2 regions of the Streptomyces chlorus genome follow, and region 2 is predicted to be linked to the other one. Evidence: riboswitches for the same ligand, from Rfam matches in the RefSeq annotation. Region 2 holds a riboswitch; the other holds the start of a gene.
What was found. A riboswitch is a leader RNA that binds a small molecule or an ion and turns the genes downstream of it on or off. The one in region 2 is predicted to bind glycine.
Positions count from the first base shown of each region.

Region 1: another riboswitch for glycine. It lies ahead of gcvP (aminomethyl-transferring glycine dehydrogenase); the one in region 2 lies ahead of gcvT (glycine cleavage system aminomethyltransferase GcvT).

Region 1 covers NZ_JBHSOA010000102.1:16,570-19,974, forward strand. Annotated here, with positions in the region: gene gcvP (aminomethyl-transferring glycine dehydrogenase) at 1-2,063, opposite strand, end outside; glycine riboswitch at 2,235-2,331, opposite strand; gene ACFPZI_RS32925 (PRC-barrel domain-containing protein) at 2,443-2,829, shown strand; gene ACFPZI_RS32930 (DNA polymerase IV) at 2,913-3,405, opposite strand, start outside.
Region 2 covers NZ_JBHSOA010000018.1:31,060-34,464, reverse strand. Annotated here, with positions in the region: gene ACFPZI_RS09970 (enhanced serine sensitivity protein SseB) at 1-638, opposite strand, end outside; gene ACFPZI_RS09965 (AAA family ATPase) at 754-1,422, opposite strand; glycine riboswitch at 1,657-1,756, shown strand; glycine riboswitch at 1,757-1,879, shown strand; gene gcvT (glycine cleavage system aminomethyltransferase GcvT) at 1,915-3,054, shown strand.

The sequences.
Region 1 (3,405 bases), on a different contig from region 2:
GCGTTGAGGTTCGCGCCGTCCACGTACACCTGGCCGCCGGCCTCGTGCACGGCCGCGCAGATGGCCGCGACGTGCTCCTCGAACACACCGTGCGTGGAGGGGTACGTGATCATCAGCACCGACAGCTCGTCGCGGTACCGTTCGATCTTCGCGCGCAGGTCGTCGATGTCGACCTCGCCGTCCTCTGCGGTCTTCACGACGACGACCTTCATGCCGGCCATGACGGCGCTGGCGGCGTTGGTGCCGTGCGCGGAGGACGGGATGAGGCAGACGGTGCGCTGCTCGTCACCGTTGGCCCGGTGGTAGCCGCGTACGGCGAGCAGCCCTGCCAGTTCGCCCTGGGAGCCCGCGTTGGGCTGGAGGCTCACCTTGTCGTAGCCGGTGACCTCCGCGAGCCGGTCCTCCAGCTCGTGGATGAGCGTGAGGTAGCCCTGGGCCTGCCCGGCCGGCGCGAAGGGGTGCAGCTGCCCGAACTCGGGCCAGGTGATGGGCTCCATCTCCGCGGTCGCGTTGAGCTTCATGGTGCAGGAGCCCAGCGGGATCATGCCGCGGTCCAGCGCGTAGTCGCGGTCGGCGAGCCTGCGCAGGTAGCGCAGCATCGCGGTCTCGGAGCGGTGCTGGTGGAAGACGGGGTGCGTCAGGTACTCGTCGGTGCGCAGCAGGGCGTCCGGGAGAGTGTTCCCCGCGACCGCGTCCAGGGACTCGACGTCACCTTCGACACCGAAGGCGCTCCACACGGCGGCGAGCCGGTCCCGTGTGGTGGTCTCGTCGCAGGCGATCGAGACGAGGTCGGCGTCGGCGAGGTACAGGTTGACGCCGTTGTCACGGGCGGCGGCGACGACCTCGGCGGCCCGCCCCGGGACCCGCACGGTCAGCGTGTCGAAGTACGCGTCGTGGACGATCTCCACGCCACCGGCCCGGAGCCCCTCGGCGAGGACGGTCGCGTAGCGGTGCGTGCGCCACGCGATGGTCCTCAGCCCCTCGGGGCCGTGGTACACGGCGTACATGCCCGCCATGACGGCGAGCAGCACCTGGGCGGTACAGATGTTGCTGGTGGCCTTCTCACGGCGGATGTGCTGCTCGCGGGTCTGGAGCGCGAGCCGGTAGGCCTTGTGCCCGTCCGCGTCGACGGAGACACCGACGAGCCGTCCGGGCAGGCTGCGCGCCATCTTCTCCTGCACGGCCATGTATCCGGCGTGCGGTCCGCCGAAGCCCATCGGCACGCCGAAGCGCTGCGTCGTGCCGACCGCGATGTCCGCGCCGAGTTCACCGGGAGACGTCAGCAGCGTGAGGGCGAGCAGATCGGCGGCGACGGTGACGAGCGCGCCCAGTTCGTGCGCCTGGTCGATCACCGGCTTGATATCGCGTACGGCACCGGAGGCGCCCGGGTACTGGATCAGCACGCCGTTGATCTCACGCTCGGCGACCTCGGCGGGGATACCCTCGCTCAGGTCGGCGACGACGATCTCGACACCCGCCGGCTCGGCGCGCGTCTGGATGACGGCGATGGTCTGCGGCAGCGCGTCCGCGTCGACCAGGAACAGGCCCTTCTTGTTCTTGCCCATGCGGCGCGACAGCGCCATCGCCTCGGCGGCCGCGGTGCCCTCGTCGAGCAGGGAGGCTCCGGAGGTCGGCAGGCCGGTGAGCTCGGCGACCATGGTCTGGAAGTTCAGCAGCGCCTCGAGCCGCCCCTGCGAGATCTCGGGCTGGTACGGCGTGTAGGCCGTGTACCAGGCGGGGTTCTCCATGACGTTCCGCAGGATGACGGGCGGCGTGAAGGTCCCGTAGTACCCCAGCCCGATCATGGAGCCGAGCACCTCGTTGCGGTCGGCCAGTGACCGCAGTTCGGCCAGCACCTCGGGCTCGGTCCGGGCACCCGGCAGGTCCAGCGCGTCGGCGTTCTTGATCACGTCCGGGACCGCGGCGGCCGTCAGCTCGTCGAGCGAGCCGTAGCCGACCTGCGCCAGCATCTTGGCGCGGGCCTCGTGGTCGGGGCCGATATGACGCTGTTCGAAGGGCGTTCCCTGTTCGAGCTCGGAGAGGGCAATGCGATGGGCGGTCATGTGCGGAGGCCTCCTGGTCCGACGACCTTCGAGGGGCACCATGGCGGGTGCCCGGACGGCCTCCCCCTCTGTCATCTCAACCTGAGAGCTTCACCGGCCGCCCGGGGCGGCCGGCTTTCACCGTCGGTGAGAGCGGGAGCCGTCGACACCCGCCCTGCTTTCCAGAGTGACCTCGTCCATGCGGTACGTGGGCCTGAGAGATTCCGGGGAGGATTTGCTCCTTCGGCGCCCTCCGATGATGCAGGGAGGGCTCTCCCGCACGGGGTCAGCAGCCGCTGCCAGGGTACCAGCGAGGGCAAGACCCGGACTTTCGAGTGGCCGCTCCGCCGATTGTGCCGTTTTGTAGTGCTGACGAATCCTTGCGACCTGTGGAGGGCCCGTGCAGACCGACATCGATCCGCGCAACCTGATCGGCCGCAAGGCGTTCGACCGCAATGGCAACCGGATCGGCACGATAGACGAGGTCTATCTCGACGACGCCACCGGCGTGCCGGAGTGGGCGGCGATACGCACCGGCCTGTTCAGCAGGGACGCCTTCGTCCCCCTGGAACCGAGCGAACTGATCGACGGCGGCCTCCACATCCCCTTCGAACGCGCTCTGATCAAGGACGCCCCCGACTTCGGTGTGGGCCGCCATCTCTCCCCGGAGCAGGAGCTCCAGCTCTACCACCACTACGGCCTGGACACGGCCGCCCCTCCCCCTCCCCCTCCCCCGCTCCCGGACCACGACTTCGGCAGGCTCGCCGGCAGGGACGACTCTGCCTGACGACGACCCATGGCGCATCCGAGCCACCGACCCGGCACCCGCCCGTCCAGGGCCTGCCTCCGGACTCACACAGGGCAGCACCCTCACCCGCCCAAGGCCCCCGGGTCCGTAACATCGGCCACCGCCCCCGCACCAGCCCTTGAAACCTGACTGCCCCGGGTATCCCGGGTATCCCGGGTGTCCCGGCCGTCCTGGGCGCCCCGGGCGTCGCCGTCGGCCCTGCCGTCCTGGGTGCCCTCATCGCCCTGACCGTCACTGTCCTGACCGTCGCCGTCCTGGCTGTCCTCGCCGCTCGGGCCGTCCGCGCTCTTCCCGCTGTCCCCAGGTCTTCGCTCCACCAACGGCAGCGGATCCGCGGGGTGCAGGGCCGGGTCGTCGGTCCGGAAGGTCCTCACCCGCCCCGGCGCCGATCCTGGCGTCTCGAACCGCACGGTGACCCGCCCGAGGCCGCTGCCCTGGACCCACCCATGACCGTACTCGCTGTGCCTCACGTCGTGCCCGGCCGGCCAGCGCCGCTCGGCACCCGCCTGTTGCCGTTCCTCCGCGAGCACTGCCGCCTCCGCTTCCTCGCCCAGC
Region 2 (3,405 bases):
GTCAGTTCGGCGGGGGACAGTTCGACGCCGACGAACAGCACCGGTCCGGCCGTCTCGATCTCGGCGAGGCAGCGGCGGGCGGTGGAGACGAGACCGAGGGCCTCGAACTCCGTGGAGGCGGCGGCGAGGAAGTCCACCGGGTCGTCCTGCCAGTCGGGTTCGAACAGCTTGACCCGGCCGCCGCTCGCGGGGCCGTCCAGCGGTCCGCGTCCGGCGCGGCACAGGGCGGCGACGGCGGGCGGCGGCAGCGGGATGCCGACCACTCCCCCGGGGTTCACGGCGATCCCGGCCTGCGGTGGCAGACCGCGTGCGAACTCCACCGCGGGCGCGACGGTGAACGACATGTGGGAGCCGACGACCTGGCGGAACTGTTCCTCGGAACTGAAGACCGGGACGTACGCCTGGCCTTCGATCTCCATCGTGGGCAGGTCCAGCGGGCCGCTGTCCGGTCCGCCGCCGCCCGGCAGCGGTATCCACACATAACTCCGGCCCAGTACCTCGATGATCCGGCCGTCGGCCGAGGGGACGCCGAGGGAGGCGGAGAGCACCTCCTCCAGCTCGTTGCCGGGCCATCCGCCGTGCGGATGGGGGTGAGTCTGTGCCGGGAAGTCCGCGGAGAAGCCCGCCGGGAAGTCCATCTGCCTACCGCCTGCCTGGAACCACTGCTGTGGCTGAAAGGCTAACCGCTGCCGCGCCCGGCGGTCGGCCCTTACGGCCGCCTGTCCGCACACCGGCCGGCCGCCTGTGCGGCCGTCAGTCCGTGAAGTCGATGCGGTGCAGTGCGTTCGCCGCGTCGCGGTCGGCCAGGACGGCCGAGCCGCAGCCCGCGGGCAGGTCACCGCGCGTCACGGACGTCAGCAGCCGGTCGATGGCGGTGCGGTGGCGCCGGAAGGCGTACCGGGAGACCCCGCGGCCGCGCTCACGCTGGCCGTCCAGGGCCTGCTCCGGAGGGACGTCGAGCAGCAGCAGATGCAGGTCCGCGCCCCGGCGGCGGGCCTCGCGGGCCAGCCAGCGGCGCACCCAGGCCTGCGTGCCGCAGTCGTGGACGACGACTCCCTCGCCGGTGCGCAGGGCGCGCCGCAGTCCGGCGTAGTGGGCGAGGCGGACCAGGGGCCGGTACACCGCGTACGGCAGGAGGCGCGGCATGCCGCGGTCCCACCGGTCGCGGGTGTCCTGCGAGTCGATCAGGGTGCCGCGCGCCGCGCGCCGCATGAGGGTGGACTTGCCGCTGCCGGGCAGTCCGGTGACCACGACGAGGTCGCGGGGGCCGAAGATCAGGGCGTGCGGGCTGCGGCCGGCGCGCTCGCGCAGGTCGCGGACGACAGGCGCGGGCAGGGTGCCGCATGCCTCCCGGGCCGAGGGGGCCTGCTGCTCGGACAGCGTGACGCCCGTGGTGGTGGCGTACGCCCTGGCCTTGTTCACCGTGAGTCCTCCCCTGGGGGCTGTCCGGCCCTGTGCCCAGGCACCGAACACCTCCCCGCCGAGTGTAAAGAGACGGTAACGCCGGGTGTCTCTGGTTTCCGTCCCTTTCCCGATACAGGCCTGTCACAGCCGTCCGTGAACACCCGAATACCCTGTGCTTCTCCCGGAAGGGTCCCCCTGCCGCGGCCCCGCGATGCGTGCAATGATGAGCGCGCCAACTGCATACCGGCCGTTTGAATCCGCGCGGGAGAGTCCCCGGCACCGTTGCCGTCGGGGCGCCGAAGGAGCAAGTCCCTCCCTTGAATCTCTCAGGCACCGTTACCGCGTGGGCGAGGCACATCTGAAAAGCGGGCCCCGCGCGAGTCGCCGGTGGCTCCACCCAAGGTGCAAGCCGTGGTCGTCCCCTGCGCGGGCGGTCATGGCGAACCTCTCAGGTTCCGATGACAGATGGGGAGGAAAGACCTCGCCTGTCCTGCCCTGGGAGACCGACCGATGAGCAGTACCGAACTCCGCCGGACCGCGCTCGACGCCCTGCATCGTTCACTCGGTGCCACGATGACCGATTTCGCCGGCTGGGACATGCCCCTGCGCTACGGCTCCGAACGCGACGAGCACAACGCCGTGCGGACGAGGGCCGGTCTCTTCGATCTCTCCCACATGGGCGAGATCACCGTCACCGGCCCGCAGGCGTCCCGGTTCCTCGATCACGCGCTGGTCGGCACCATCGGGACCGTCAAGCCCGGCCGTGCCCGCTACACCATGATCTGCCGCGAGGACGGCGGCATCCTGGACGACCTGATCGTCTACCGGCTCGACGACACCGAGGCCGGGTCCCCTCGCTACCTGGTCGTCGCGAACGCCTCCAACGCCCAGGTGGTGCTGGACGCGCTCGTGGAGCGGTCGGCCGGTTTCGACGCCGAGGTCCGTGACGACCGCGACGCGTACGCGCTGCTCGCGGTGCAGGGCCCCGAGTCCGCCGGCATCCTGCAGTCCCTGACCGACGCCGACACCGACGTCGAGGGCATGAAGTACTACACCGGGCAGCCCGGCACGGTCGCGGGCCTCCCCGCCCTCATCGCCCGTACCGGCTACACCGGCGAGGACGGCTTCGAGCTGTTCGTGAAGCCGGAGCACGCGGTGGAGCTGTGGCAGGCGCTGACCAAGGCGGGCGAGGGCGTCGGGTTGGTCCCGTGCGGGCTGTCCTGCCGGGACACGCTGCGTCTGGAGGCCGGCATGCCGCTGTACGGCAATGAACTGAGCACCTCCATGACGCCGTTCGACGCCGGGTTCGGCCGGGTGGTGAAGTTCGAGAAGGAGGGCGACTTCGTGGGCCGCGCCGCCCTGGCCGAGGCCGCCGCCCGCGCCGAGCGGACCCCGCCCCGCGCCCTGGTCGGCCTGGTCGCCGAGGGCCGCCGGGTCCCGCGCGCCGGGTACGCGGTGGTCGCCGGGGGCGAGGTGATCGGCGAGGTCACCTCCGGTGCGCCCTCCCCGACGCTGGGCCGGCCGATCGCGATGGCGTACGTCGACGGGGCGTACGCGGTGCCGGGCACGGCGGGCGTGGGCGTGGACATCCGCGGCAGCCACGAGCCGTACGAGGTCGTGGCGCTGCCGTTCTACAAGCGGCAGAAGTAACCGTCGCAGAGGGCCCCGGGACGGCTGATGCTGTGGGCGCATCCGGCGGGCCCGGGGCATGAGCCCGCCGACCGTGACACTTTCCGGGAATGTGTCACGGTTCGCAGCCGGAGTACCAGTGCCGTCGGTACGGGCTCGCGAGGCCCGGAACGCCGGGCCGAATCGACCAACAGCATCACGGCCTTCCGGGCCCTCCCACGTCGTCGTAGGTCGTCGTAGGTCGGCGCGTAGGTCCTCGTACGTCGCCGTAGGGGCTCGCAGATCCCCGCAGGTCCTCGCACGGGTGAGCCGGGCAGGTCGTGCCCGCTCACGCGTACGTCCCGTACTTCCCGTAGTTTCCGAGTCATCAGC